3 regions of the Arthrobacter sp. 1088 genome follow, and region 3 is predicted to be linked to each of the others. Evidence: riboswitches for the same ligand, from Rfam matches in the RefSeq annotation. Region 3 holds a riboswitch; each other region holds the start of a gene.

Region 1 (2,200 bases), on a different contig from region 3:
GCAGCAGTGGACCGGTTCAGGGCAGCCGGTATCCAGCCCGGATTCGACCACGATCTTTGGCCGCTCCTGCACCGGGACGCCTTGTGGGCCTATTACTCCACCCTGGCAAGGTCGCAGCCTGCCGCCATCCGCGATGCGGCGCAGTTCCTCGCGGACCTTGAGGACGCGTTGCAACCCCACGCGCACACCACCGCCAACTGGGAAAGCGACGTCGCCGCCTTGGTGGACAAGCACGTGCTTGCCTCCCGCCGACTGAATGTCCGCGGACTCGCTGCGCCCTTGGCTGGCCGGACGTTCGCGTCCCGCCGGGAACTGGATCTGGCGATAACGGCCTACCTGGACGACGACGCACGACGCTCCGCACTGGGCGAAGCGGATCCCGTGAAAATGGCAATCGGCGCACTGCATACCGGCAGGGCGATCCTGAAGTCCGTCGTGGCAGACGGTGGTATCACGGACGAATCGTGGGTCGCTGAACTGAGGGGATGGTTCGAATCGTTCGTTGAAGGCCTTGCCAGCGGGGCCCCGGCACTGCGTTCGGAGCAGTTGGCTGCTTTGGCGCGTGCCGGCGTCGTTGGTTTCGTTGGACCCGACCCGAAGTTCAGTGTGGACAGAAGCGCCAAGGTTTTCCGGGCAGTCTCTCCATGGGTCCACGACGGGCCAGCGGAGGCACCCACGTTGATTGAAGCGATGTCGCCGGCCAACAGGGTGGGCATCAATATTTCTCCACTCCTGGAACAACTCATGGCTGACGGCCTTGTGCGAACCAAAATCATGATGAGTGCCGAGGGCACGCCGGTGCAGACAACCGGACTGGATGTGGAACCGCACCCGTACCGGCCTGTGGCGTCCAACGGCTCTGTGACCCGGGGGATGTATGTTTTGGGTCTGCAATTGTCGGCGACCCAGTGGGGAACGGCCATTGCTGCCGAGGCGCGTCCAGCGACCGGGAAGGCTTATGCCAGTGGCCAGCGAACCCTGCGGGATGCCGACGAAATCGCCCGTAGCATTCTGGCCAGCTAGCTGCCTTTGTTTGCGGTGTGTCCAATGCTTCGCTAGTGTGTGAGCTGCATCACCGGCAAAGTGGTGCGCGCTTTTGATCTGCGGCGGGAGAGTCCTGCCGGTACATCCCGTCAGGCGCCGTAGGAGCAAACCCTCCCCAGGAATCTCTCAGGCCCATGTACCGCCGCGGCGAGGCAACTCTGGAAAGCAGTCCGGGCATCCGGGCTCACCGAAGGTGCAAGCAGGCCATCCCTGCGGAAACTCTCAGGTCCACCTACAGAGTGGGGAGGAACCCGAATCATCGTGGCACCCAGTGCCGCCTGAACAATGGAGTTCCTCTTGACGATTCAGCGCCCACCCTCCTCCGTCCCGCATCCAGCAGGCTCACCACACCTCGAACCACACCTCGAACGGCAGCTCAGCAACCGGCACATCCAGCTGATCGCGATAGGCGGTGCAATTGGCACGGGCCTGTTCATGGGCTCGGGAAAGACCATTTCTGCCGCTGGTCCATCTGTCATTTTCGTGTACATGATCATCGGCTTCATGCTCTTCTTCGTCATGCGCGCCATGGGCGAGTTGCTCTTGAGCAACCTGAACTACAAATCCTTCAGCGACTTTGCAGCGGACCTGCTGGGTCCCTGGGCAGGGTTCTTCACCGGCTGGACCTACTGGTTCTGCTGGGTCGTTACCGGCATCGCCGACGTCATCGCGATCGCCGGGTACTCCAAGGAGCTCTGGCCGTCCCTTCCACTCTGGGTGCCCGGATTGATCACCATCGGAATCCTGCTGCTTCTGAACCTGGCTACGGTGAAAGCATTCGGCGAGACCGAATTCTGGTTCGCCCTCATCAAGATCGTCGCCATCGCGGCACTGATCATCGTCGGTTTGTTCATGATTTTCAGCGGCTTCCAGTCCGACGCCGGACCGGCCAGCTTCACCAACCTGTGGAGCCACGGTGGCTTCTTCCCCAACGAATTCATGGGCTTCGTCGCCGGTTTCCAGATCGCCGTCTTCGCTTTCGTCGGCATTGAACTGGTAGGCACCACGGCCGCCGAGGCCAAGGACCCGGAGAAGAACCTGCCCAAGGCCATCAACTCGATTCCGGTCCGCGTGCTGCTCTTCTATGTGGGTGCCCTCATCATCCTGATGTCCGTCACCCCGTGGACCCAGTTCGCGGCCGGCCACAGCCCATTCA
Region 2 (2,200 bases), on a different contig from region 3:
AAGGATTCAGACACGAGTTCACGGCCGGCGGTCTTGAGGGCAGTGGCCAGCGTGCGGGCGTGGCCGTGCACGGTTTCGGCGATCGCCTTCAGGCCTTCCGGACCGTGGTAGACCGCGTACATCGAAGCCACGATCGCGAGTAGTGCCTGCGCGGTGCAGATGTTGGACGTCGCCTTTTCGCGGCGGATGTGCTGCTCGCGGGTCTGAAGGGCCAGACGGTAAGCCGGGACTCCGGCGTTGTCCTTGGAGACGCCGACGATGCGGCCCGGGAGCGTGCGCTCCATGCCTTCGCGGACTGCCATGTACGCAGCGTGGGGGCCGCCGAAGAACAGCGGAACACCAAAGCGCTGCGCAGTTCCGACGGCGATATCGGCGCCCTGCTCGCCCGGGGGCGTGATGAGGGTGAGCGCCAAAAGGTCGGCAGCGACAGTGACCAGCGCCCCGCGCTCCTTGGCGTCAGCGATGACGCCGGAGTGGTCGAAAACGCGGCCCGAAACACCGGGCTGCTGCAGGACGATGCCGTTGATATCGCCGTCGGGAAGCCCTGCGGAGAGGTCGGCAATCTCCACCTCGAAGCCGAGCGCCTCGGCGCGGCCCTTCACGATGGCGATGGTCTGCGGGAGGAGGTCGGCGTCCAGGACAGTCTTGCCGTCCTTCGCGGTCTTGGACTTGTTGGCACGACGCATCAGCAGCGAAGCCTCGGCCACAGCGGTGGCTTCATCCAGCAGCGAAGCGTTGGCCACGGGAAGTCCGGTGAGGTCCTGGACCATGGTCTGGAAGTTCAGGAGAGCTTCAAGACGGCCCTGCGAAATCTCGGGCTGGTAAGGCGTGTACGCCGTGTACCAGGCCGGAGCTTCCAGGATGTTGCGTCGGATAACCGGCGGCGTAACGGTGTCGTAGTAGCCCTGGCCGATCAGCTGGATGGCGGTCTTGTTCTTGGACGCAAGCTTGCGGAGCTCGGCGAGGACCTGGGTCTCGCTAAGGGCGGCCTGGAGCGTCAGCGGCGTGGCTTGCCGGATGGAATCGGGGACCGCAACATCTACCAGGCCGTCTACGGAGTCGTAGCCGATTGCCTTGAGCATGGTGTCAACGTCGGCCTGACGGCGGGCGCCGATGTGCCGGTCCGCGAAAGCGGTGGGGGTTGATTGAACAGTCAAGAGGAACTCCATGATTCAGGCGCCCTATGTGCGCCACGATGATGTGGGTTCCTCCCCGCTCTGTATTGGACCTGAGAGATTCCGCAGGAATGGTTGCCTGCTTGCACCGTCGGTGAGCCCAGTTACCTGGACTGCTTTCCAGAGTTGCCTCGCCGTGGCGGTACGTGGGCCTGAGAGATTCCTGGGGAGGATTTGCTCCTACGGCGCCTGACTGGATGTACCGGCAGGACTCTCCCGCCACAGATCAAAAGCATTGCGTCACGTCAGTGACACGGTTCACACCATAGCGGGTTATCTGGAAAAAGCGCAAGCAAGGGATACCTACCGGTGCATTGCCTCGTGGATCTGGAGCGCGAACCACAACTGGGCAACAGTGGAGGTTTCACCCATGTCCAGCCCCGTCAATTCGCCGATTTTCCGTATCCGATAGATGATGGTTTGCCGGTGCGCGAACAGGGCAGCGGCGGTTTTTTGCCAGGAACGCTGCGAGTCCAGATAGGTCCTCAGCGTGACGATGAGATCGCCTTCCTGGCTCTGCTCGTAATCGAAAATCGGGCCGAGGAGACGCCGGACCAGGGCAGTTCCTTCCTCGAAACCCGTCAGCCCCAGCCATGATGGTCCCTGCGCGTAGCGGGCCAGGCCAAGCTTGTTCGCCCGGGCCGATCCGAGCGCCCACAGTGACTCCTGCAGCGCGCGCTGAATGCCCGCCACACCCGCCGGAGCGCTGATCCCGATCGCGGCATCCGCCCCGGCACAATGAACCAGGATGTCGTCCGGCACATCAGCAGGGACCACGACGTGGAGCCGGTTGTTCCGCTTCAGGGAAGCCGACGCAACCCCGTGCCGCCACAGTTCGATGTGCACGTTAGCCAGCCTGTCGCCGTCGTCCGCTGCTTTATTGCCGGCGTCCGCGTAGAGCGAGGCGAGCAGGAAATCCTGGGGCGGAACATCAAAACCGGCCAGCCGGCTCTCCATCTCGGCCGCCCCCAATCTCCCATCCATGGCCTGCAGCAGGAACTCACCCGCCAGCCGATGGCGGCCTT
Region 3 (2,200 bases):
CAGCACCGGGAACATCAAGAGTGCCAGGGCCGTCCAGTCGCGCCAAGGTGCGCCTCCACCCATGACAGGACGAGCGGAACGGGGAGCTTGGGTCGAGGACGGCGTGAACATGACAGCTACTGTACCGTCCAGACGGTACAGTTTCAAATTAAGCGCCGTCGACCCCGTAGGGAATGATGTACACATGCCACGAAAACCAGTTGCCCGGGATGCGGTCCTGGATGCCTACGAAGCCCTCCTCATCGAGGTGGGGGAGCGGGCCGCCACCCTCGATGCCGTTGCCAAGCGGGCGGGCGTCTCCAAGGGTGGGCTGCTTTATCACTTCCCCAGCAAGGAATCGCTGATCAGCGCCCTGCTTGAGCGCCTGGATCGGTTGGCCCAGGAAGACGTCGAGCAAATGAAGGCTGCGCCGGACGGTTCTGCGGTTTACTTCATCCGCTCCTCCCTGTGGGCGGGAACCCCCATGGATCGGGCTTTGGTCGCTGCCACAAGACTGGCCGAAGTTGCGCATGAGGAGACCCGCCGCAGGTTTGCCGGAATCCAGCAGCAGTGGTTGGACGTCCTGGCCGAGGATGTTGGTCCGGAGGTTGCCAAAGCCGTCAGTTACATGGGCGACGGCCTGTATTTCAATGCCATGTTCGAGGGTGGCCAGGAAGGCGGCAAGGCCGGGCGGGAGGCCGACGTCGAGATCCTCCTTGGCATCCTGGACCGGCTCCGCAAGTAGCGGGCCATCCATTTGCGGCGACGCCCCCGACGTAGGACAATTGAGCCTTGTGGTGCGTCTTCACAGGGGCACGCAAAAAATTGAATATGCCTTTGATCTGCGGCGGGAGAGTCCCGCAAGCAAGTGATGCGGGCGCCGTAGGAGCAAACCCTCCCCAGGAATCTCTCAGGCCCACGCACCGCCGCGGCGAGGCAACTCTGGAAAGTAGCAGGCCTTTTGCTGCGCCCTTTTGGCGCGGAAGAAGTGCTGTGCTCACCGACGGTGCAAGCGATCGTTGTTCAAGCAACACGCGGAAACTCTCAGGTCCAATACAGAGCGGGGAGGAACCCGAGCCGCTGTGGCGTACCTAAACGCCGCCCAAGTAATGGAGTTCCTTCGTGACGGTTAGTTCAGCCTCCACCACCTTCGTCGACCGGCATATTGGCGCCCGCCGCCAGGCCGACATTGAAACCATGCTCAAGACGGTCGGCTACGACACCGTTGATTCCTTGGTTGATACTGCCGTCCCCAATGACATCCGTCAGGACGTTGCCCTCACCCTTGAAAACGCGCTCAGCGAAGTTGAGGTGCTGGCCGAGCTGCGCAAGCTTGCGTCCAAGAACAAGACCGCCGTCCAGATGATCGGGCAGGGGTACTACGACACCGTCACGCCGCCGGTTATCCGCAGGAACATCCTGGAGTCCCCGGCCTGGTACACCGCGTACACGCCGTACCAGCCGGAAATCTCCCAGGGCCGCCTCGAAGCTCTGCTGAACTTCCAGACCATGGTCCAGGACCTCGTGGGCCTGCCGATCGCCAACGCCTCCCTGCTGGACGAAGCAACGGCAGTGGCGGAGGCAGTCCTCATGATGCGCCGGGCCAATAAGTCCACCGGACAAAACGCAGCCGCCAGGGACGGGAAGACCGTCCTCGACGCCGACTGCCTTCCCCAGACCATTGCCATCGTGAAGGGCCGTGCCGAGGCACTCGGCTTCGAGGTTGAGGTCGCTGACCTTTCGCTCGGCCTCCCGGAAGGCGCCATCAACGGCGTCGTCCTGCAGCAGCCCGGCGTTTCCGGCCGCGTGTTCGATCACTCCGCCGTCATCGCTGACGCCAAGGAACGTGGCGCGCTCGTCACCGTGGCTGCAGACCTGCTCTCGCTGACGCTCATCACGCCTCCGGGCGAGCAGGGCGCCGATATCGCCGTCGGCTCCGCCCAGCGTCTGGGCGTTCCGCTGTTCTTCGGCGGCCCGCACGCCGCCTACATGGCCGTCCAGAAGGGCCTCGAGCGTTCCATGCCGGGCCGTCTGGTGGGCGTTTCCAAGGACGACGCCGGTGTCCCCGCCTACCGCTTGGCGCTGCAGACCCGTGAGCAGCACATCCGACGCGAGAAGGCCACGTCCAACATCTGCACTGCCCAGGCCCTGCTTGCCATCGTCGCCTCCATGTACGCGGTCTACCACGGCCCCGAAGGCCTGAAGGCAATCGCCGAAACCG

What was found. A riboswitch is a leader RNA that binds a small molecule or an ion and turns the genes downstream of it on or off. The one in region 3 is predicted to bind glycine.
Region 1: another riboswitch for glycine. It lies ahead of cycA (D-serine/D-alanine/glycine transporter); the one in region 3 lies ahead of gcvP (aminomethyl-transferring glycine dehydrogenase).
Region 2: another riboswitch for glycine. It lies ahead of gcvP (aminomethyl-transferring glycine dehydrogenase); the one in region 3 lies ahead of gcvP (aminomethyl-transferring glycine dehydrogenase).

Annotation. Positions count from the first base shown of each region.
Region 1 covers NZ_JAVDSM010000014.1:30,905-33,104, forward strand. Annotated here, with positions in the region: gene J2Y41_RS19470 (FAD/NAD(P)-binding protein) at 1-1,023, shown strand, start outside; glycine riboswitch at 1,098-1,196, shown strand; gene cycA (D-serine/D-alanine/glycine transporter) at 1,330-2,200, shown strand, end outside.
Region 2 covers NZ_JAVDSM010000005.1:243,202-245,401, forward strand. Annotated here, with positions in the region: gene gcvP (aminomethyl-transferring glycine dehydrogenase) at 1-1,157, opposite strand, end outside; glycine riboswitch at 1,306-1,404, opposite strand; gene J2Y41_RS09850 (PucR family transcriptional regulator) at 1,479-2,200, opposite strand, start outside.
Region 3 covers NZ_JAVDSM010000003.1:63,539-65,738, forward strand. Annotated here, with positions in the region: gene J2Y41_RS05280 (MFS transporter) at 1-111, opposite strand, end outside; gene J2Y41_RS05285 (TetR/AcrR family transcriptional regulator) at 185-724, shown strand; glycine riboswitch at 818-915, shown strand; gene gcvP (aminomethyl-transferring glycine dehydrogenase) at 1,102-2,200, shown strand, end outside.